Regions from separate parts of the Pseudomonas sp. GW821-FHT01D09 genome, predicted to be linked through region 3. Evidence: predicted binding sites of a transcription regulator. Region 3 holds the regulator's gene; each other region holds the start of a gene.
The links. Region 3 encodes FliA, which starts transcription of late flagellar genes. Its sites were predicted from a motif close to CTAAAGTTTNNNNNNNNNNNGCCGNTAA; they were not measured.
Positions count from the first base shown of each region.

Region 1: AC07W7_RS13525 (flagellar protein MotY) is a predicted target of FliA. The motif match lies at 2,778-2,805, and genes of this name have one in related genera.
Region 2: flgM (flagellar biosynthesis anti-sigma factor FlgM) is a predicted target of FliA. The motif match lies at 3,394-3,421, and genes of this name have one in related genera.
Region 4: AC07W7_RS09080 (methyl-accepting chemotaxis protein) is a predicted target of FliA. The motif match lies at 4,019-4,046, and genes of this name have one in related genera.

Region 1 is NZ_JBWKWY010000012.1:55,435-61,183, forward strand. It holds gene AC07W7_RS13520 (argininosuccinate synthase) at 460-1,677, opposite strand; gene AC07W7_RS13525 (flagellar protein MotY) at 1,806-2,714, opposite strand; gene pyrC (dihydroorotase) at 2,871-3,917, shown strand; gene rnt (ribonuclease T) at 3,914-4,585, shown strand; gene AC07W7_RS13540 (peroxiredoxin) at 4,656-5,258, opposite strand; gene AC07W7_RS13545 (bacterioferritin-associated ferredoxin) at 5,494-5,712, shown strand.
Region 2 is NZ_JBWKWY010000027.1:69,830-75,578, forward strand. It holds gene AC07W7_RS20670 (MFS transporter) at 239-1,618, shown strand; gene AC07W7_RS20675 (flagellar brake protein) at 1,679-2,428, opposite strand; gene AC07W7_RS20680 (flagella synthesis protein FlgN) at 2,524-2,991, opposite strand; gene flgM (flagellar biosynthesis anti-sigma factor FlgM) at 3,040-3,357, opposite strand; gene flgA (flagellar basal body P-ring formation chaperone FlgA) at 3,499-4,263, opposite strand; gene AC07W7_RS20695 (chemotaxis protein CheV) at 4,345-5,277, shown strand; gene cheR (protein-glutamate O-methyltransferase CheR) at 5,321-5,749, shown strand, end outside.
Region 3 is NZ_JBWKWY010000019.1:94,628-100,376, reverse strand. It holds gene flhF (flagellar biosynthesis GTPase FlhF) at 1-831, shown strand, start outside; gene fleN (flagellar synthesis regulator FleN) at 932-1,765, shown strand; gene fliA (RNA polymerase sigma factor FliA) at 1,762-2,502, shown strand; gene AC07W7_RS17670 (chemotaxis response regulator CheY) at 2,671-3,045, shown strand; gene AC07W7_RS17665 (protein phosphatase CheZ) at 3,064-3,852, shown strand; gene AC07W7_RS17660 (chemotaxis protein CheA) at 3,865-5,749, shown strand, end outside.
Region 4 is NZ_JBWKWY010000006.1:122,845-128,593, reverse strand. It holds gene AC07W7_RS09110 (alpha/beta hydrolase family protein) at 1-347, opposite strand, end outside; gene AC07W7_RS09105 (FMN-dependent NADH-azoreductase) at 549-1,160, opposite strand; gene AC07W7_RS09100 (LysR substrate-binding domain-containing protein) at 1,287-2,195, shown strand; gene AC07W7_RS09095 (MmcQ/YjbR family DNA-binding protein) at 2,207-2,557, shown strand; gene AC07W7_RS09090 (DUF1294 domain-containing protein) at 2,672-3,055, opposite strand; gene AC07W7_RS09085 (undecaprenyl-diphosphate phosphatase) at 3,055-3,885, opposite strand; gene AC07W7_RS09080 (methyl-accepting chemotaxis protein) at 4,136-5,749, shown strand, end outside.

The DNA of each region.
Region 1 (5,749 bases), on a different contig from region 3:
GTTCAGCCTTTCAGAACTTTCCGTGGGCAAACATATTTTGATCAAAAAAAGCACCACCAACCCCGGAAAAGTAAACAGACCGCACGCTATCTTCAGGAAATGCCCCTTGCACGGGTTACACCCAGGGTGTGATGGCGCCGAAAAACCGCCTCCAAAAAAGTTCCCTTGGTGTAACAGCGACTAACAATACCTAGAATCATCTGACAGATATTTCTACAAATAAAATTGAACCCGTCATCTTTCCTACTCAATAAACGAATGATTTCAAACACAAACAATGCCGCACGCCTAAAACACCAACTTCCAGATACAAAAATCAAAAGCCAAAATAATAAACAGTAACAACCTCAAACTTCAGAAAAACATTAAACATTGATAAACGAAACCGGGCACCCTGAATTACAGGCAAAAAAAATGGCCCCTTTTCGAGGGGCCATTCTTTATGCGGCTTCAGGCACTTCAGAACAACTTGCGGCCCTTGTTGGCCGCAATGCGCATGCGCAGTGCGTTGAGTTTGATGAAGCCGGCGGCGTCGGCCTGGTTGTAGGCACCGCCATCCTCTTCAAAGGTCGCGATGTTGGCATCGAACAGCGACTCATCGGACTTGCGCCCGGTAACGATCACGTTGCCCTTGTACAGCTTCAGGCGCACAACACCGTTCACGTGGACCTGGGAAGCATCGATCATCTGTTGCAGCATCAGGCGCTCAGGGCTCCACCAGTAGCCGGTGTAGATCAGGCTGGCGTACTTGGGCATCAGCTCATCCTTGAGGTGAGCCACTTCGCGGTCCAGGGTGATGGACTCGATGGCGCGGTGAGCGCGCAGCATGATGGTGCCGCCCGGGGTTTCGTAGCAGCCACGGGACTTCATGCCCACGTAGCGGTTTTCCACGATGTCCAGGCGACCGATACCGTGTTCGCCACCGATACGGTTGAGGGTCGCCAGCACGGTGGCCGGGGTCATTTCGACACCATCCAGCGCGACGATGTCGCCGTTGCGGTAGGTCAGCTCCAGGTACTGCGGCTTGTCGGGAGCGTTCTCCGGGGAGACGGTCCACTTCCACATGTCTTCTTCGTGCTCGGTCCAGGTGTCTTCCAGCACGCCACCTTCATAGGAGATGTGCAGCAGGTTGGCGTCCATCGAGTACGGGGACTTTTTCTTACCGTGGCGTTCGATCGGGATGGCGTGCTTTTCAGCGTAATCCATCAGCTTTTCACGGGACAGCAGGTCCCATTCACGCCAGGGAGCAATCACTTTTACACCTGGCTTCAAGGCATAGGCACCCAGCTCGAAACGCACCTGGTCGTTGCCCTTGCCGGTGGCGCCATGGGAAATGGCGTCTGCGCCGGTTTCGTTGGCAATTTCGATCAGGCGCTTGGCAATCAGCGGACGTGCGATGGAAGTACCCAGCAGGTACTCGCCTTCGTAGACAGTGTTGGCGCGAAACATCGGGAAAACGAAATCGCGGACGAATTCTTCGCGCAGGTCGTCAATGTAGATCTCTTTGACGCCCATGGCTTGCGCCTTGGCTCGTGCAGGTTCGACCTCTTCGCCCTGACCCAGGTCAGCGGTAAAGGTCACCACTTCACAGTTATAAGTATCCTGCAGCCACTTGAGGATCACCGAAGTGTCCAGGCCGCCGGAATACGCGAGAACGACCTTGTTTACGTCGGCCATGCCATCACTCCACGGGGTTTTACGGAAAGGCGTCGATTCTACCGATCAAAACCGTGAAATTACAGGGGCGCGACAGCAAATGAAGATAAAGCGACAGATTATGTCGGGCGAGCGACGAATAGCCGCACCTAAGAGGTCGCCGCCGCATTCGCCGGGGCCGTGGCCTGGGGTGCCGGTTTCTCGGGAGCCGGCACGCGGTCGAGGTGGATATTCACCCGCCGGTTCTTCGCCCGGTTGGCTGGATTGGTATTGGGCACCAGGGGGTAACGTTCACCGTGGAAACGCAGCACGATCTGCGACTCGGGGATGCCGTTGGCCTTGAAGAAGTCCATCACGGCCAGGCCGCGGCGGCGGGACAGGTCGCGATTGGTCAGGCGATTGCCGCTGTTGTCCGAATGGCCGTCCAGTTCAATATGGTTGACGGTAGGGTCGGCCTTGATGAACTCAAGCATCACCATCAACTTGGCCTTGGCGGCCGGATCCAGGTCGATACCGCCGCCCGGAAAGCCGACTTCAGCCTGCTTGACCTGCTCGAAATTCATCGGCAGCAATTTCGCGGTACATAACTGGTAATCGCTGTAGGCCTTGTTGAAGCGCACCGGCAGCAAGCGGATTTCCGAATAGCCGCCATCCCGGGAATAGTGGCGCACGGTGGGGCTGCGGCCATCGAGCAAGCCATTGAACAGACGCCCGGCCTGGGCCTGGGAGCTGTTGAACAACACATCGCCGCTGCCTGCCCGCACGGCACCGAGGCTGATATCACCGCGCCCGGGCTGCCACGGCGCAGCCGCCGCCAATAGTGTTGCGGAGCCAACGCCCAGCGCACTGTTATAGGCTTTGAGACGGAATGTCGCCTGCTCGCCGGCCCGGCGCACGAACTCACCCGAGCCAAAATCGGTGATTGGCTGGCTCAAGCGGCACTCGAACTTGTCGCCTTCCACCTTCCACTCAATATTTTCCAGGCGCGTCTGGAACGTCAGGGCCATCGCGGGCAGGCTGGCGAACACGCTGAGCAGGGCTAGATATTGCTGGCGCACGGGAGGCTCCACTGGTTTCTACAACACAACAAGGCGTCATACATCGTTAAGGCATACCCAGGGATATCGGTCACGCCCTGCAAAACTTGATAGCGAGTGCCTGCAAGAGTCTTTTCCGGTAGCATTCCCACCAGATTGACCCGCCTGGAATCCCCAATGTCCGACCGCCTGACCCTGCTGCGTCCCGACGACTGGCATATTCATCTTCGCGATGGTGCTGCGTTGCCCCAAACCGTGGCCGATGTTGCGCGCACGTTTGGCCGCGCCATCATCATGCCTAACCTGGTACCTCCGGTACGCAATGCCGCAGAAGCCGACGCCTATCGCCAGCGCATCCTCGCTGCACGACCGGCCGGCAGCCGCTTTGAACCGTTGATGGTGCTCTACCTGACCGACCGCACCCAACCCGCCGAAATCCGCGCGGCCAAGGCCAGCGGTTTCGTGCATGCCGCCAAGCTGTACCCGGCCGGCGCCACGACCAACTCCGACTCCGGCGTGACCAGTATCGACAAGATCCTGCCCGCCATCGAAGCCATGGCCGAAGTGGGCATGCCGCTGCTGATCCACGGGGAAGTGACCCGGGGCGATGTCGATGTGTTCGACCGTGAGAAGATCTTTATCGACGAACACATGCGCCGTGTGGTCGAGCTGTTCCCGACCCTCAAGGTGGTGTTCGAGCACATCACCACCGCAGACGCCGTGCAGTTCGTCACCGAGGCTTCGGCCAACGTCGGCGCGACCATCACCGCGCATCACCTGCTGTACAACCGCAATCACATGTTGGTGGGCGGGATCCGGCCGCACTTCTATTGCCTGCCGATCCTCAAGCGCAACACCCACCAGGTGGCGTTGCTCGATGCCGCCACCAGTGGCAGCGCGAAATTCTTCCTCGGCACCGACTCGGCGCCCCACGCCCAGCATGCCAAGGAAGCGGCCTGTGGCTGTGCTGGCTGCTACACCGCCTATGCGGCGATCGAGCTGTACGCCGAAGCCTTCGAGGCGCGCAACGCCCTGGACAAACTCGAGGCCTTCGCCAGCCTCAATGGCCCGCGTTTCTACGGCCTGCCGGCGAATACCGACCGTATTACCCTGGTCCGTGAAGACTGGGCCGCCCCCACCAGCCTGCCATTTGGCGAGCTGACCGTTATCCCGCTGCGCGCCGGTGAAACACTGCGCTGGCGCCTGCTGGAGGAACACCCGTGAGTGAAGACCATTACGACGACGAACAGGAACACGGTGGCGGCGGTTCGCGCCACCCGATGGCCGAGCGCTTTCGCGGCTATCTGCCTGTCGTTATCGACGTAGAAACCGGCGGCTTCAATTGCGCCACCGATGCGCTGCTGGAAATTGCCGCGACTACCATCGGCATGGACGAACAGGGTTTTGTGTATCCCGAACACACCCATTTCTTCCGCGTCGAGCCGTTTGAAGGCGCCAATATCGAAGCCGCGGCCCTGGAGTTCACCGGGATCAAGCTCGACCATCCGTTGCGCATGGCCGTCAGCGAAGAAACGGCCTTGACCGACATCTTCCGTGGCGTACGCAAGGCCTTGAAGGCCAACGGCTGCAAACGCGCGATCCTGGTCGGGCACAACAGCAGCTTCGACCTGGGCTTCCTCAACGCCGCCGTGGCGCGCCTGGACATGAAGCGCAACCCGTTCCACCCATTCTCCAGCTTTGACACCGCCACCCTGGCTGGCCTGGCTTATGGCCAGACCGTACTGGCCAAGGCATGTCAGGCAGCCGGTATTGACTTCGACGGCCGTGAGGCCCACTCGGCTCGCTACGACACCGAGAAGACCGCCGACCTGTTCTGCGGCATCGTCAACCGCTGGAAACAGATGGGCGGCTGGGAAGACTTCAGCGACTGATTACATCGCTAAATCCCGCGCATAAAAAAACCGGCCCTCTCAGGCCGGTTTTTTTCACCGCGAACCTGGCTTACAGCTTGCCAGCGTTCTCGGTCAGGTAAGCCGCAACGCCTGCTGGCGAAGCGTTCATGCCTTTGTCGCCTTTTTTCCAGTTGGCCGGGCAGACTTCGCCGTGCTCTTCGTGGAATTGCAGAGCGTCGACCAGGCGGATCAGCTCTTCCATGTTACGGCCCAGCGGCAGGTCGTTGATGATCTGCGAGCGCACAACGCCCTTGTCGTCGATCAGGAACGCGCCACGGAAAGCCACGCCGCCTTCGGACTCAACGTCGTAGGCCTTGGCAATGTCGTGCTTCATGTCGGCAGCCATGGTGTATTTGACTTTGCCGATGCCGCCATCATTGATAGCGGTGTTGCGCCAGGCGTTGTGGGTGAAATGGGAGTCGATGGAAACGGCAACCACTTCAACGTTACGCGCCTTGAAATCGTCCATGCGGTGATCCAGGGCGATCAGCTCGGATGGGCAGACGAAGGTGAAGTCCAGCGGGTAGAAGAACACCAGGCCGTATTTACCTTTGATGGCTTCAGACAGCTTGAAGCTGTCAACGATTTCGCCATTGCCGAGGACGGCCGGGACGTCGAAATCCGGGGCTTGTTTACCGACGAGTACGCTCATGGGTTATCTCCTGATGGTAATTGAAGTAAATGGACCGCCCTTGAGTCTGCCGTGCATTGACGACAGGCCTGTGACGCGATCACGCTTCGTAAAGACCGACCATCATACCTGAAAAAAACCGTTCGTCAGTGAGGGCCCCATGGCAGGCAACGGTTTGAGAAAGCACTTTGACAATCATTCTCGTTAACATTAAGATCCATCGCACTTAAGCCTTAAACCGCGATGGTTCTCCCTTATGTATGTCTGCCTCTGCACTGGCGTCACCGACGGACAAATCCGCGAAGCGATCTATGAAGGTTGCTGCAGCTACAAAGAAGTGCGTGAAACCACCGGCGTTGCCAGCCAATGCGGCAAATGTGCCTGCCTTGCCAAGCAAGTGGTACGGGAAACCCTGACAAAGCTGCAGGTGGCCCAGGCCGCGATCCCCTACTCGGCAGAATTTACACACGCTTAATTTGACGCGTTTTAAAGAACCGGACTTAGTGTCCGGT
Region 2 (5,749 bases), on a different contig from region 3:
CGAGATATATTGTCACAACCTTGTACCGCGCCTTCTGCCTGAGTGCGTCTGACAGGTAACGCAACGGCGAAGGAACTGTTGGCGGTCGAGTTCATCGAAGGCTGCATGCTTGAACGTTACCGGATCCAAATGCTTCTGGGCGCCTGTGTCGTCAGGTGCCTGGGTTTAACGATGCTTCGCCCTCGGTCTATTGTGTCAATAGCCTGAAACCCACTGCAAGGAGCCGCTCGGACCGCCGATGCGCCAGATCTGGAAATCTTTTCGAGCCCTTTATTTCGCCTCCTTGATGATGCTGATCGGCTCCGGCCTGCTCAGTACTTACCTGGCCTTGCGCCTGGCAGCGGATAACGTCGACAGCCTGTGGGTCGGCGCGTTGATGGCGGCCAACTATTTTGGCCTGGTGCTGGGGGGCAAGATCGGGCATCGCCTGATTGCCCGGGTCGGGCATATCCGGGCCTATGCCACCTGTGCCGGGATTGTCGGTGCGGCGGTGCTGGGCCATGGCCTGGTGGATTGGCTGCCGGCCTGGATCGTGCTGCGGATCATCGTCGGCCTCGGCATGATGTGCCAGTACATGGTCATCGAGAGCTGGCTCAACGAGCAGGCGGATGCCAAGCAGCGCGGCGTGGTGTTCAGTGGTTATATGATCGCCTCCTACCTGGGCCTGGTGCTGGGCCAGTTGATTCTGGTCATGCACCCCCAATTGGGGCTTGAGCTGCTGATGCTGGTGGCGCTGTGTTTTGCCCTGTGCCTGGTGCCGGTGGCCATGACCCGGCGTATTCACCCGGCGCCCTTGCACCCGGCGCCGATGGAACCGCGTTTTTTTATCAAACGTGTGCCACAGTCCTTGAGTACGGTCTTGGGGGCCGGCCTGATCGTCGGCTCCTTCTATGGCCTGGCGCCGCTGTATGCGGCCCAGCAGGGGTTGAGCACCGAGCAGGTCGGCCTGTTCATGGGTAGCTGTATTTTTGCCGGCCTGTTGGTGCAATGGCCGCTGGGCTGGCTGTCGGATCGCTATGACCGGGCCTTGTTGATTCGCTGCTTCGCCCTGTGCCTGGCGGTGGCGGCATTGCCGCTGGCGATCATGACCCAGGTGCCGTTGGAAGTGCTGTTTGTCGCCGGTTTTCTGTGCTCGCTGGTGCAGTTCTGCCTCTACCCGCTGGCCGTGGCGTTTTCCAACGACCATGTCGAAGGTGATCGCCGGGTATCGCTCACCGCGATGCTGCTGGTGACCTACGGGGTGGGCGCGAGTATCGGGCCGTTGCTGGCGGGGGTGGTCATGAAGCTGTTTGGCAACCAGATGCTCTATGCGTTCTTCAGCTTGTGTGCCTTGATCCTGGTCTGGCGCATTCGCCCCAAGGCGGTGACCAACCTGCATCAGGTGGACGATGCGCCGCTGCAGCACGTAGCGATGCCCGACAGCATGTCCAGCTCGCCCTTGGTGGCAGCCCTCGATCCGCGTGTGGATGAGCAGGTGGTCCAGGACCAGATGCAAACCGCTGCGCCAGAGCCAGGGCCCGAGGCAGAACCGGAGGTAGAGCCGCAACCTGAGCCTGACCCGGCGGAGCATCCCGACCCGGATGAGCACCCGCATGACTTGAGTCGGGCCCGTCCCTGAAACAAAAAACGGGCAGTTCCCAAAGGAGCTGCCCGTTTTTTTGTGCCTGTGGTTCGGCGTTTACAGGTCGTCGTCTTTATCGAACCGTCGCGCCTCGCGCTGCAGTTGGTAGACAAAGCGCTCGACCTGGCGCTGCACCAGGCCGCTCATATTGTGGAAGCGCACACCGGCAAAGGTTGTGTTGATCCTTTCTTCAACGTGCAGGTAACGCAACTCCACCGCAGTGGTCATGCTGCCAAAGGGCAGGGCGGCAATAAAACGGTCGTAGACCTGGCCCAGTTGCAGGCGCTCGGAGATGTCCCCGTCAAAGCGCAGCTTGCAGCCGGTGGCGGAGATATCCAGCAACTGACCGCTGATAGGCGTCTTGAGTTTCTCGCCGCCCAATTCGATATTCACCAGTTGCGCCAGTTTCAAGGCTGCGCGAAAGGCATTGCGGCGCTGATGGTAGACCACTTCTTCAGGCAGGCTGCCTTTGTAGATACGGTGGCCGTCCTGTGTGCCGATTGTCAGGCTGCCATTACTGTCCCAGGCCACGCGCACGCCTTCGTGAAAGCCTTCGATGCGAAAGGCTTCGCCATTTTCCAGGTAGCGTTCACCGTCGGGCGGGATCATCTCGTCCAGGCTCAGGGTCTTGCTGTCCTTGTCGACCTCCACCAGGTAGCTCTGGAAGCGCTGGTTGCGTTCGTGAAAGGTGATGATCAGCGGGTCGTGGCTCTCTTGCAGCAGCCGCAGGGTGCTGGCAATTTCCAGAGGGGTGGTGAGGACCTTGGGTGGCTGCGGAGCATCTACCGCGCTAAGGGTGTTGAACACGGTTCTTCCATCTCCAGACAAAATACGACTACACGCAAGAACCGGCATTTTGCCAGTATGTGGCGCGCCTTGATAGGGCGCCCGATAAACCGGCGTCAGGCTTGGCTGAGGGTGCTGGGCTTGACCAGTCGCGAGGTGGAGCCCTGGGCGTTATACAGTGCTGGAGGTTCGCCGCCATGCAGGATGCGCAACTGGTTGGCGGTGGTAGCTTGCTGCAGTTGGATCGACTGGCCATTGAGCACATTGGCTTGCTGGCAGTTGATCAACAACTCATTGAGTGCTTTGCTCTGGGCCAGCAACTGGTCGCCGACCGACGAATGGCTGGCCAACTGTTCCAGGCCGCTGTGGTCAGCGGGCAGGCCCAGGCTGAGCAGGATCTGGCTGCGTTTCTGGCCGTGTTGTTCAAGCAGGATGATCAGCGATTGCTTGCGTGCCAGGATGTCTTCCAGCAGGCGCATGTCGCGACCGCACAGGGCCACGAATTCGTCTTGAAGCAGCTCCAGCAGGTGTTGCGCGGGAGCCAGGTCTTCAGTGATCAGTTGCAGCAGATTTTCGTCGTGCATGGCTGGCCTTGGGGTTTAAGCGTCCAAAAGCCCGGCGCAGGCCTGTGCCTAGCGCTCGGCTTTGATGATTTTGCCGGCTAAACGGTCGTTGTCGATCTGATAGCTGCCATCGGCAATCGCCTGTTTCAACTCGGCCACGCGGGCTTTATTGACAATCGGCTGATCGCGCAGCGAGTCAGTGATCTTCTGCAACTGTTGAGCCTCGTTGCTCAAATGGACCGATTCGCCACTTTGCGTCGAAACGGTTTGTTCTGCCTTGGCAGGCACTGCCGGTGCCTTGGCTTCAACGCTGTCCTTGGCCGCGTTGGTACGCGTGCTGCCGGGCGTTGCCTGGGCGTTATTCAATCGGCTGAAATCAATGACCATGTTAAAAAACCTCTGGGTATTTGGACGCTTGCCATGTTTTCGGCCATACCCGGACAAACTTTAGGCGCGATCGACAATAAACCTATGCCTCGCAATATCGTGCGCACAGTGTAGGAAAAGCCAGCGTCCCACGCCAGTAATCTATAACGCCACCTCCACTTGGCCAGGGGCCGTGACACGGGCCTTGATCACCCGCTTGGAGTTGAGGTTCTTGACGCGGATCTGTTCGCTCATCCCGCCATTGGCCAGGGCCTCCCCCGGCATTTTCACGTTCAGGCCGCCACTGCTGGCGGAGATCACCACCTGGTCGCCCTTGCGCACCACTTCTGCCTGTTCCAGGTGAACCAGGGTAATCACCTGGTCGCTGACCATTGGTCGGGTTAATTTCTGCCCAATGGCCTGATCCACAGAGGTGAGGTAGCCCTGGCTGATCTGGCTGATGTCGCGTTCGCGCATGGCCACGTCTTCAAAACCGATGATGCCGGTGCGCTTGAGTGGGCGGGTAACGGTCACCACTTCGCGGAACAATCGCACCTGGGCCGGCACGAACACGGTCCAGGGCGAGCTGCCGTCGCAGCGTACGCGCACGGTCACGCGGCCAATGGGCTGGGCGGGGCTTTCCAGTGAGCCTGTCAATTCCTTGTCGCACATGGGCATGCGCAAACGCGGGTCCAATGGGTTGACTTGGATCTCATAACGCCCCGGTGTCTGTGTGGTTGCCAGATAATCTTCTACAGTGAACTCAAGAAAGCCTTGAGTGACGCCGATAAGCAGATCAGGCAAGGTGACATTGTCGGCACGGGCCTGGTGGCCTGCGCCCAAGGCAAGCAACGCCATCCAGGCACAGAGCGATCTGCGGTACTGGGGCGAGCCAAGGCGTCGGAAAACTGTCGTTTTGATGTTCATAGCCAATAAAAAGCAAGGCTCGTGCCGTTTTGTGTTGGGTGCGCGTCGTACCCGTAAGTTTTGTAGCGTAGGAGTCTGGGCATGGCAGGTGTAATGGATTCAGTGAACCAGCGCACGCAGCTGGTAGGGCAGAATCGCCTGGAGTTGTTGCTGTTTCGACTCGATGGCAAGCAGCTATATGGCATCAACGTTTTCAAGGTACGGGAGGTGCTGCAATGTCCCAAACTCACCATAATGCCCAAGTCCAACCCCGTGGTGTGTGGTGTGGCCAACATTCGTGGCTCGACGATTCCGATTCTTGACCTGGCGATGGCCACCGGTACTTCCGGCCTGCAGGATCGCGAGAGCCCGTTTGTGATCATCACCGAATACAACACCAAGACCCAGGGGTTCCTGGTGCGCTCGGTGGAACGTATCGTCAACATGAACTGGGAAGAGATCCATCCGCCGCCCAAGGGCACCGGGCGCGATCACTACCTCACGGCAGTGACCCGGGTCGATAACCAGTTGGTGGAAATCATCGACGTCGAGAAGATCCTCGCGGAAGTAGCGCCGACGTCGGAACATATTTCGGTGGGTGTGGTCGATGAGCAGACCCAGCAAAAAGCCCTGACCCTGCGGGTGCTGACGGTGGATGACTCGTCGGTGGCGCGCAAGCAGGTGTCCCGTTGCCTGCAGACGGTGGGCGTCGAAGTAGTGGCGCTCAATGATGGCCGCCAGGCGCTGGACTATCTGCGCAAGCTGGTGGACGAAGGCAAGAAGCCGGAAGAAGAATTCCTGATGATGATTTCCGACATCGAGATGCCGGAAATGGACGGTTACACGCTTACGGCCGAGATACGCAGCGATCCACGCATGCAAAAATTACATATAGTCCTGCATACTTCATTGTCCGGTGTATTCAATCAGGCGATGGTCAAGAAGGTCGGTGCCGATGACTTCCTGGCCAAATTCCGTCCTGATGACCTGGCATCCCGGGTAGTCGACCGGATCAAGTCTGCAGATCACGGCTAGGGGCTTTCTCCCTGGCGGTCACACGAGTTAAGAGGCGGTTGCATTGTCTACGGGTAATTTGGATTTTGAACAGTTCCGGGTATTCCTGGAAAAAGCCTGTGGCATATTGCTCGGTGAAAACAAGCAGTATCTGGTATCAAGCCGCCTCAACAAATTGATGGAGCAGCAGGGTATCAAGTCCCTGGGCGAGTTGGTGCAGCGTATCCAGGGCCAACCGCGCAGCGGGCTCAAGGAGATGGTGGTCGATGCCATGACCACCAACGAAACCTTATGGTTTCGCGATACCTACCCCTTTGAGGTGCTCAAGAGCAAGGTATTGCCCGAGGCCATCAAGGCCAGTCCCGGCCAGCGCTTGCGCATCTGGTCGGCGGCCTGTTCTTCGGGGCAGGAACCGTATTCGCTGTCGATGTCCATCGATGAGTTCGAGCGGACCAACATGGGCCAGCTGAAGGCAGGGGTGCAGATTGTTGCC
Region 3 (5,749 bases):
GCCAACCTCTGGCGTCGCCTGCAACGCATCGGCCTGTCCGGCCCGTTGTCGCGCGACCTGCTGGAACTGACCACCGGCATCGAAGAACCCCGCCAGGCCTGGCGCATGCTGCTGGCCCACCTGGCACGGATGATCCAGACCCCGGAAATCGAGCCCCTTGAAGAAGGTGGCGTGATTGCCATGGTCGGCCCTGCCGGCATGGGCAAGACCACCACCCTGGCCAAGCTGGCTGCCCGTTATGTGCTCAAGTACGGCGCCCACAACATTGCCCTGGTGAGCATGGACAGCTACCGCATCGGTGCCCAGGAGCAGCTCAAGACCCTGGGCCGGATCCTCAATGTGCCGGTGACCCATGTCGACCCGGGCCAGTCCCTGGCCAACGCCCTCGACCCGCTGCTGCGCAAGCGCGTGGTGCTGATCGATACCGCCGGCCTGCAAGCCAGCGACCCGGCACTGCGCATGCAACTGGAAAGCCTGGCCGGGCGCGGGATCAGGTCGAAGAATTACCTGGTACTTGCAACCACCAGCCAAAAACAGGTGCTGACGGCTGCGTACCATAGCTACAAACGTTGTGGGCTGGCCGGCTGCATCCTGACTAAGCTGGATGAAACGGCAAGCCTGGGCGAAGTGTTGAGCCTGGCTATCAGCCATGAACTACCGGTCGCCTACCTGACCGACGGGCCGCGGATCCCGGATGACTTGCATCTGCCGCGCCGTCATCAGTTGGTCAGCCGTGCGGTCAGTGTGCAAATGCAGGATGAACCCAGTGAAGAGGCGATGGCGGATATGTTCGCCGACCTCTATCACAACCCAGCCAAGCGGGTCGGCTGAAGGCAACATGCAACACAGTGCAATGTACCTACATCGAGGGTCTGCTACCGCGGCCACCCTATGTAGCCTGCGGCTAAGCAAGACAAGGTAAAGAAAGAACATGGGCAGCATGCATCCCGTACAGGTGATCGCGGTGACCGGCGGCAAAGGTGGCGTCGGGAAAACTAACGTGTCAGTGAATTTGTCCCTGGCTCTGGCAGAGCTTGGCCGCCGCGTCATGCTGCTGGATGCCGACCTGGGCCTGGCGAACGTTGACGTTCTGCTGGGACTGACGCCCAAACATACCCTGGCCGATGTCATTGAGGGCCGCTGTGAGCTGCGCGATGTGCTGTTGCAGGGGCCGGGGGGGATTCGTATCGTCCCGGCCGCCTCCGGCACCCAGAGCATGGTGCACCTGAGCCCGGCGCAGCATGCCGGCCTGATCCAGGCCTTCAGCGATATCGGCGACAACCTCGACGTGCTGGTGATCGACACCGCCGCCGGGATTGGCGAGTCGGTGGTCAGCTTCGTGCGCGCGGCGCAAGAAGTGTTGCTGGTGGTCTGCGACGAACCCACCTCGATCACCGACGCCTATGCTCTAATCAAACTGCTCAACCGCGACTACGGCATGAACCGCTTCCGCGTGCTGGCCAACATGGCCCAGAGCCCACAGGAAGGGCGCAACCTGTTCGCCAAGTTGACCAAGGTCACAGATCGCTTCCTCGATGTGGCCTTACAATACGTCGGTGCAGTTCCCTATGACGAGTGTGTGCGCAAGGCTGTGCAAAAGCAGCGTGCAGTCTATGAAGCGTTCCCTCGTTCGAAATGCGCGTTGGCGTTCAAGGCAATTGCTCAGAAGGTCGATACCTGGCCACTGCCCGCCAATCCCCGGGGGCATCTGGAGTTTTTCGTCGAGCGATTGGTGCATCAGACGAGTGCAGGACCGGTGCTATGACAGCCAGCGGCTATAACCTTTACAAGAAATCGGCGCGTGACAGCCAGGGCGAATTGATCGAGCGCTATGCGCCCCTGGTCAAGCGCATTGCCTACCACCTGCTGGCACGCCTGCCCGCCAGTGTCCAGGTCGAAGACCTGATCCAGGCCGGCATGATCGGCCTGCTTGAAGTGTCGACCAAGTACGACGCGAGCAAGGGTGCGAGTTTCGAGACGTATGCGGGTATCCGTATCCGTGGCGCGATGCTCGATGAAGTGCGTAAAGGTGATTGGGCGCCGCGTTCGGTCCACCGCAATACCCGGATGGTGAGTGACGCAATTCGCTCAATTGAAGCAAAAACCGGTCGCGACGCTAAAGATCACGAAGTTGCGGCCGAACTCCAATTGAGTCTCGATGATTATTACGGGATTTTGAACGATACCTTGGGCAGCCGCCTGTTCAGTTTCGACGACCTGCTACAGGACGGCGAGCATGAAGGGCTGCATGAGGACGGCGCGAGCGCTTACCAGGAGCCTTCCCGCGACCTGGAAGATGAACGCTTCCAGGGCGCCCTGGCGGACGCGATTGCCAATTTGCCGGAGCGTGAGCGGCTGGTGTTGGCGCTGTACTACGATGAGGAGCTGAACCTCAAGGAAATCGGTGAGGTCCTGGGGGTCAGCGAATCGCGGGTCAGCCAGCTTCATAGCCAATGCGCGGCCCGCTTGCGGGGGCGTTTGGGAGAGTGGCGAGCGCGCTGACAGGCAGTGTGGGGACAATGTGGGTGATAACCGTCAGGGCGCAAGCCGGGCGGAAACGGCTCGTGGTGTGCCCCAGCAGTCCTTTTTGTGTAATGCCTGTTGAATGATATGGCGCGCCCAGGTGCTGGACGCGTTTAAGACTGCTTGGAGGTCGAATTGGACAAGAACATGAAAATCCTCATCGTTGATGACTTCTCAACGATGCGGCGGATCATAAAAAACCTGTTGCGTGACCTTGGGTTCACTAACACGGTCGAGGCGGATGACGGCATTACGGCGATTCCGATCCTCAACAGCGGGAGCATCGACTTTCTGGTAACCGACTGGAACATGCCTGGCATGACCGGTATCGATCTGCTGCGCCATGTGCGCGCCGATGAAAAACTGCGCAACCTTCCGGTGTTGATGGTGACCGCCGAAGCCAAGCGTGAACAGATCATTGAAGCCGCCCAGGCTGGGGTCAACGGTTACGTGGTCAAGCCATTCACTGCATTGGCCTTGAAAGAGAAGATCGAAAAGATCTTTGAACGCATCCACGGCTGATGTCGTCACGGGGGAGCTATGGAGCATAAAGAAACATCACAGGGAGACTTTGAGTCGACTCTGAAAAAACACGCTCACCAGTTGGTCGAGTGCCTTGAAAAAGGCCAGTTCGGCGACGCGGTGCAGTTGATCCATGAGCTCAACCAGACCCGCGATCGCGGCCTGTACCAGGAAGTGGGCAAGCTCACCCGTGAGTTGCACAGTGCGATTGTCAACTTCCAGATCGACCCGCACATGCCCCAGGCCGAGGAAATCTCGCAGATCACCGATGCCACCGAACGCCTGTCCTATGTGGTCAGGCTGACTGAGGCGGCAGCCAATCGCACCATGGACCTGGTGGAAAACGCCACGCCCCTGGTGAACGGCATGGCCAACGAGGCCAAGGCCTTGAGCGCTGACTGGGGCCGTTTCATGCGGCGCGAAGTGGGTGCTGAAGAGTTTCGCGAGCTGGCGCGTCGGGTTGAAGGCTTTTTGGCCCGCAGCGAGCAGGAAAACCGCACGGTTTCCAGCAACCTCAATGACATTCTGCTGGCCCAGGATTACCAGGACCTCACTGGCCAGGTGATCAAGCGCGTGACCCTGCTGGTCACCGAAGTGGAAAGCAACCTGCTCAAACTGGTGCTGATGGCCGGTCAGGTCGACCGTTTTGCCGGTATCGAACACGACCGCGAAGCGATCCTCTCGGAAAAAGATCCACAAAAACACCTCGCCAAGGGTGAAGGTCCGCAGATTCATGCCGATAAACGTGAAGACGTTATGTCAGGTCAAGATGACGTAGACGATTTGCTGTCCAGTTTAGGCTTCTAAGGAGCACGCAATATGAGCTTCGGCGCCGATGAAGAAATCCTTCAGGATTTCCTTGTAGAGGCCGGCGAAATTCTAGAGCAGTTGTCCGAGCAACTGGTCGAGCTGGAAAGCCGACCGGATGATGCGAACCTGCTCAATGCAATTTTTCGCGGTTTTCACACTGTAAAAGGGGGCGCCGGCTTCCTCCAGCTCCATGAGCTGGTGGAGTGCTGCCACATCGCCGAAAACGTGTTCGACATCCTGCGCAAGGGTGAGCGGCACGTTGATTCGGAATTGATGGACGTGATCCTTGAAGCCCTGGACGCGGTCAACGGCATGTTCAATGAAGTGCGCGAACGTGCACCGATTACTGCCGCCACCCCGGAACTGCTGGCCGCCCTGGCGCGCCTGGCAGAACCGGCTGCCCTGACCGCCGCCCCGGTGGTGGTTGCGGCGCCCGAACCGGTTGCCGAGCCTGACGTCACCGACAGCGAATTTGAACAGCTGCTGGACTCCCTCAATGCCGTCAAGGCCGAGGCAGAAGCGCCGGCAGCGGTGCCGGCAGCGGCTACGCCGCCCATGGTGCCGACCACCGAAGACATCACCGACGCCGAGTTCGAGTCATTGCTCGACCAGTTGCACGGCAAGGGCCAATTCGCCCCGGACGCCGTGGCGCCAGCCCCGGCGCCTGTGGAACCTGCGCCACCGGCCAGCACCGACATCACCGACGACGAATTTGAAGCCCTGCTGGATCAGTTGCATGGCAAAGGCTCGTTTGCTGCCGATGCCTTGCCGGCTGTTGCGGCGGCGGCCGCGTCTGCTGCCCCTGCTGCGGCGCCTGCCCCTGCCGCGCCGGCGGCGGATGGCCTGATCAGCGACCACGAATTTGAATCCCTGCTGGACGAGTTGCACGGCAAGGGCAAGTTCTCTGAAGTGGCACCTGCCGCAGCAGCCACTGCCGCCGTGGCCACGCCGGCCCCCGCTGCCTCCAAGGCCGCCGCGCCGGCCCCTGCGCCTGCTGCCCGGGCTCCCGCCGCACCGGCCCGTGCCCCGGCACCTGCTGACAAAGCCCCGGCCAGTGAAGCCGAAACCACCGTGCGGGTCGATACCGCGCGCCTGGACGACATCATGAACATGGTGGGCGAGCTGGTGCTGGTGCGTAACCGTCTGGTGCGCCTGGGCCTGAACAGTGGCGACGAAACCATGCAAAAAGCCGTGTCGAACCTCGACGTGGTGACTGCCGACTTGCAGACCGCGGTGATGAAGACGCGCATGCAGCCGATCAAGAAAGTCTTCGGGCGCTTCCCGCGCCTGGTGCGTGACTTGGCCCGGCAGTTGAAAAAAGAGATCGCCCTGGAACTGGTGGGTGAAGAAACCGACCTCGACAAAAACCTTGTCGAGGCCCTGGCCGACCCGCTGGTCCACTTGGTGCGCAACGCGGTCGACCACGGCGTGGAAACCCCCGAAGAGCGCGAAGCCAGCGGCAAGCCGCGCCTGGGCAAGGTGATCCTGGCGGCCGAACAGGAAGGCGACCATATCCTGCTGTCGATCACCGATGACGGCAAAGGCATGGACTCCAATATCCTGCGCGGCATCGCGGTCAAGCGCGGGGTCATGGACAAGGACGCCGCCGACCGCCTCACCGACACCGAGTGCTACAACCTGATTTTTGCCCCGGGCTTCTCGACCAAGACCGAGATTTCCGATGTGTCCGGCCGTGGCGTGGGCATGGACGTGGTGAAGACCAAGATCAGCCAGCTCAACGGCTCGATCAATATCTACTCGACCAAGGGCCAGGGCTCGAAGATCGTCATCAAGGTGCCGTTGACCCTGGCGATCATGCCGACCCTGATGGTGATGCTGGGCAACCAGGCGTTTGCCTTCCCGCTGGTCAACGTCAACGAGATCTTCCACCTCG
Region 4 (5,749 bases), on a different contig from region 3:
AGCACCGCCACCACCACAAACCCTTTGCGCGCCAGCGACGTTGCCAGGTCGTGCAAGGCCAGGGGCGTGCCGGTATTGCCGTGGGACAGCATCAGCAGCGCAAAGCGGCCGATGGCGACCTTGGCGTCCTCGGTGGCGGCGACGCGATACGCGCCCACCTGGTTGATATGTTCCGCGCCCGTGGACGGATAAAACGCGATGGCTTTCATCGGCTGCCCATCCAGTGGGTCGAGAAAGCTCATGCGGTGATAACCCACGCTCCAGTGGGGGTGCGGGGCCACGGCAGCGTGCACGGGAATGAGGCCGCTGAGCAGGCAAAGCAGCAAGACTGCACAAAAACGCATCATGGGGCTGTCCACCTGGGCTGTGTGACGCCTGCGAGTCGGTTCAGGCTCAGGCGGCATGGCCCTGCAAAGCATAACCTGCGCCAGATTCGCCCGCCCAAAACAAAAAACCCTGTATCCCGCTGGTTTTCAGGCCAGCAGAATACAGAGTCTAGGCGTCTCGGATCAGATTGACAGCAAGTCGCGGCGATCTTTACACAGGGCTTACGCTGCGACGAACAACTGCTCGCTGATCACGGTATTGGCGTCGTTCAGCGCCTTGCTGCGCACTTCGTCACCGTAGGCCAGGCCATGGGCGCGGACGAACTCGACATCAGTGATGCCCAGGAAGCCCAGCAACAACTTCAGGTAGTCCTCGTGTGCGCCGCTGGAAGGCTGGCCTACGTGCAGGCCGCCAGCCGTGGAGACCACGATGACTTTCTTGTTACCGCACAGGCCTTCCGAGCCGGCTTCGGTGTAGCGGAAGGTCTGGCCGGCGACGGCAATGCGGTCGATCCAGGCCTTGAGCTGGGTGGGGATGGTGAAGTTATACATCGGCGCGGCGATGACCACCGCGTCGGCGGCCAGGAACTCGGCCAAGGTCGAGGCGCTCAGGTCGGCTTCGTGCTTCTGCACTGCATCACGCAGCTCGGCGGCGGTGCCCAGGGCGCCCAGGGTAATCCCGGAAAAATGGTTGATGCCTTCGCTGGCCAGGTCGCGGTAGGTGACTGCCACACCCGGCTCGGCCGCTTGCCAGGCCTTGACCACTTCGCGGCTCAACTGGCGGGAGGCCGAGTTGTCGCCCAGGATGCTGGAATCGATATGCAAGAGTTTCATGTGGGATCTCCAAGTGAGGATCGCCACCGGGCGATCTGATGGAGAGAATCCTACAGGTCATTCCAATAGCCGATTAGCCAATTAAAATGCGATAGTTCGTCCCACTGACAGGACAATAGGCCAACCATGCAAGACCTCAATGACCTCTACTATTTCGCCAAGGTGGTGGAAGCCGGTGGCTTCGCGGCCGCTGGCCGGCTGCTGGGGATCCCCAAATCCCGGCTGTCGCGGCGCATTGCCGAACTGGAGGAGCGCCTCGGCGCTCGCCTGCTGCAGCGCACCACCCGGCAACTGACCCTGACCGCCGTCGGCGAACGTTACCTGGGGCATTGCCAGGCGATGCTGCTGGAAGCGGAAATGGCCGACGAAGCCGTAGTCAACATGTCCAGCGAGCCACGGGGCCGCCTGCGGGTCAGTTGCCCGGTGGGCCTGGCCCATGAAATCCTGCCGACCGTGGTGGCGCAATTCCTCGCGGCCCACCCGTTGGTGCAACTGGAGATGATGCTGATCAATCGCCGCGTAGACCTGGTGGCCGAGGGCGTAGACGTGGCCTTGCGCGTGCGCGAACTGGGGGATGAAGACCCGCTGCTGGTAACCCGCCGCCTGCGCCAGGCCCAGACGGCCATGGTCGCCAGCCCCGAGTTTATGCGCGGTCGCCGGATCGAAACCCCGGCCGACCTCAAGCAACTGCCCATACTCGGCGCACTGGAGGCCGACCGTCTGGTCCACCTGCGCATGCTCGACCCGGTCGGCAATGTCACTGACCTGGCAATGGAGGCACGCCTGGGTATCGACGACTTCCTCGTACGCAAGGCCAGCGCCCTCGCCGGCCTGGGCTTTACCGTGCTGCCGATGATGTATTGCGAGCAGGAGCTGGAAACCGGCCAACTGGTGCAACTGCTGCCTGAATGGTCATTGCCCGGTGGCTGGCTGCAAGCGGTCTACCCACACCGACGCGGCGTATCCCCAGCCGTGCGTGCCTGGATCGACTTTTTGGCCCATGCCTTCAAGAGTTGCGGAGATCGACGGCTATGAATACCCGGATCATGAGCGAAGACGACGTCGCCCGGTTCTGCCTGGGTTTGCCCGGTGCCCGGGAGGATTACAAGTGGGGCGGCGTGCGGGTGTTCTCCATTGCCGGCAACAAGATGTTCGCCTTGCAGAACCTGCGGGGCGATTCCCTGGCGTTCAAGGTCGACAAGGAACTGTTCCTCGGCCACGTGGACCGCCCCGGCATCCACCCGGCGCCGTACCTGGCGCGGGCGCAGTGGATCATCATGCAGGTGCCCTACCCGCTGGGCGGCGAAGAACTGCGCGGCTTGCTGCAGCGTTCCCACCAGTTGGTGGTGAGCAAGCTGCCCAAGCGCACGCAGATCGGGTTGAGGCTGGACGAGTAAGCCAGTCCAGGTCGTCTTGCACACAACTTGATCATCGAGACATGCACATACCCCTGTGGGAGCGGGCTTGCTCGCTCCCACAAGGGCGCAGCTTCGCTCTCAAGCCCCACATGGCTAGAAGACTGACAGCAGCGTCCCACCAAGGAACAACTGATCGATCCAGAACACCTGGTGCAGCAACACGATCAGCCAGAACACCACCTGGTACGACACCTTGCGCGTCTTGTGGCGAAACACCTGCTGGGCGAGCAAGGCGCCCGGCCAGCCACCGGCCAGTTCCAGGGCATGCAGGATCTTCTCCGGGGTGCGCCAGCTGTCGCTCTGGGCCTTGCGTTTGTCGCTCCAGTACAGGCAAAACGTCACCACGCTGACCAGGCCATAGGCCGCCAACGGCACCAACGACACCCCGCGATACGCCAGCAGGGCCGCGCCGAACAACGGCACGGCACACAACAGTGCAAACACCACAGCCTTCAAGCGCAGATGTTGGATTGTCATCACGCCTTGGCCGCCGCCCAGTCAATCCAGCCGAACTGCCAGGTGGCCAGGATCAGCAAACCGAACGCAATGCGGTACCAGGCAAACACCGCATAGCTGTGGCTGGCGATGAACTTGAGCAAGCCACGCACCGCAATCATCGCGAAGATGAACGAGACCACAAAACCGACGGCAAACACCGGCAGATCCGCCGGCTGGAACAGGTCACGGTACTTGTAGCCCGAGTACACCGCCGCGCCGACCATGGTTGGCATTGCCAGGAAGAACGAGAACTCGGTGGCTGTCTTGCGCGACAGGCCGAACAACAGGCCGCCGATAATGGTCGAGCCGGAACGCGAAGTGCCCGGGATCATCGCCAGGCACTGGGCAAAACCCACTTTCAAGGCGTCTTTCCAGGTGATGTCATCCACCGTTTCGGCATGGACTTCATGCTCGCGGCGCTCGGCCCACAACATGATCACGCCACCGATCACCAGTGCGGTGGCCACGGTGATCGGGTTGAACAGGTATTCGTGGATCAGGTCGGCAAAAATCACCCCCAGCACCACCGCCGGCAGGAAAGCGATCAGCAGGTTGACCGTGAAGCGCTGGGCATTGCGCTGGGTCGGCAGGCCGGTCACTACGTCGAGGATCTTGCGCCGGAACTCCCAGACCACCGCCAGGATGGCGCCCAGTTGAATGATGATGTTGAACGCCATGGCGCGTTCGCCACCGAAGTCGAGCAAGTCGGCGACGATGATCTGGTGCCCGGTACTGGAGATCGGCAAGAACTCCGTCAGCCCTTCGACAATGCCAAGTATCAATGCCTGAAAGGCAGTCCAAAGATCCATTATTCCCCCAAAAGGTCATGCGACGGCATGCCTCGTTGATATTTTCTAGGTGTTCACTAACGATGAGCACGCTGCAAGGCTGCGCGCAGGATCAAGGCCGAACTGCAAAAATTCTGTGAAAAATCAGGCAGGACTCAGGTTTTTTGATTCCGGGCCGAAAGCCTATCAGACAAGCCCGAATTTCGCTGCGCGTTATCGCTGGCCGATCAATGCAACACCGAAAATTATAAGAACGCGGAGTGACAAGACTATGAATAGTTTGCGCAATATGTCGATCAGCCGACGCCTGTGGATGATCCTGATAGTCGCCGTGTTGATGTTGCTGACCCTGGGGTTGCTGATGCTCAAGCAGATCCACGACGATCTCTACCAGGCCAAGAGCCAGCAGACCCAGCATGTGGTGCAGACCGCCAGCGGGATTCTGAACTTTTATCACACCCTCGAGACCACCGGCGTGCTGACCCGCGAAGCGGCGCAGAAGCAAGCCCTGAGTGTGGTGCGCGGCCTGCGCTATGACCAGGACGACTACTTCTGGATCAATGACCTGACGCCGGTAATGATCATGCACCCGGCCAACCCCAAGCTCGACGGGCAGAACCTTTCGACCATCCGCGACCCGGACGGCTTTGCGATCTTCAACGAGTTTGTCAGCCTGGCCAAGGCCAAGGGCAGCGGTGTCGTCAACTACCGCTGGCCGAAGCCCGGGGCGGATGCGCCGGTGGCCAAGACCTCCTATATCCAGTTGTTCGAGCCCTGGGGCTGGATCATTGGCTCCGGCATCTACGTGGACGACGTACAGGCCCAGTTCCGTGGCCAGGTGTGGGAAGCCTCGCTGGTCGGCCTGGGCATTGCGCTGATCATGGCCCTGCTGGTGGTGCTGATTGCCCGCAGCATCGTGCGCCCGCTACAGGAAGCGGTGCACGCCATGGCCAATATCGCCAGCGGCGAAAGCGACTTGACCCGCAGCCTCGACACCCACGGCCGGGACGAAGTCACGCAACTGTCCCAGCACTTCAACACCTTCACCGCCAAGCTGCGCCAGGTGGTCAGCCAGTTGCAGGTGTGCGCCAATGCCCTGGGCCAGTCGTCCGCCGAACTGGGCAGCAACGCCAGCCAGGCCCATGACCGCAGCCAGCAGCAGTCCCAGCAAATGGAGCTAGTGGCCACCGCCATCAATGAAGTGACCTACGGCGTGCAGGACGTGGCGAAGAATGCCGAACACGCCGCCAGCGAAATGCGCGATGCCCAGACCCAGGCCGAACAGGGCCAGGTCAATATCGACGGCAGCCTGCAACAGATCGATGCACTGTCCGGCACCATCAGCCAGGCCGTGGAAGTGATCCGTACCCTGTCCACCGAAAGCACGCAGATTGGCGGGGTGCTGGAGGTGATCCGCAGCATTGCCGACCAGACCAACCTGCTGGCCCTCAACGCGGCCATCGAAGCGGCCCGCGCTGGCGAGCAGGGCCGCGGTTTTGCCGTGGTTGCCGACGAAGTACGCCTGCTGGCCCAGCGCACGCAAAAATCCACCGCCGAAATCCAGAGCATGATCGAACGCCTGCAAGGGCATTCCGAAGCGGCGGTCAAGGTCATCAGCGACAGCCACCAGGCCTCGCAACTGACCATTGAACAAGCCGGCCAGGCGGGTGCCAGCCTGACAGCCATCGGCCAGGCCCTGCGCAACCTCAACGGCCTCAACGCCTCGATTGCCAGCGCCACCCTGCAACAGGCCCACGTGGTGGAAGACATCAACCAGAACGTGACCCAGGCCGCCGGCCTGTCCCACAGCACTGCGCTGGCGGCCCAGCAATCGAGCGTGGCCAGCGTGCACCTGAAGGACTTGAGCGAAGAGCTCAACGGCCTG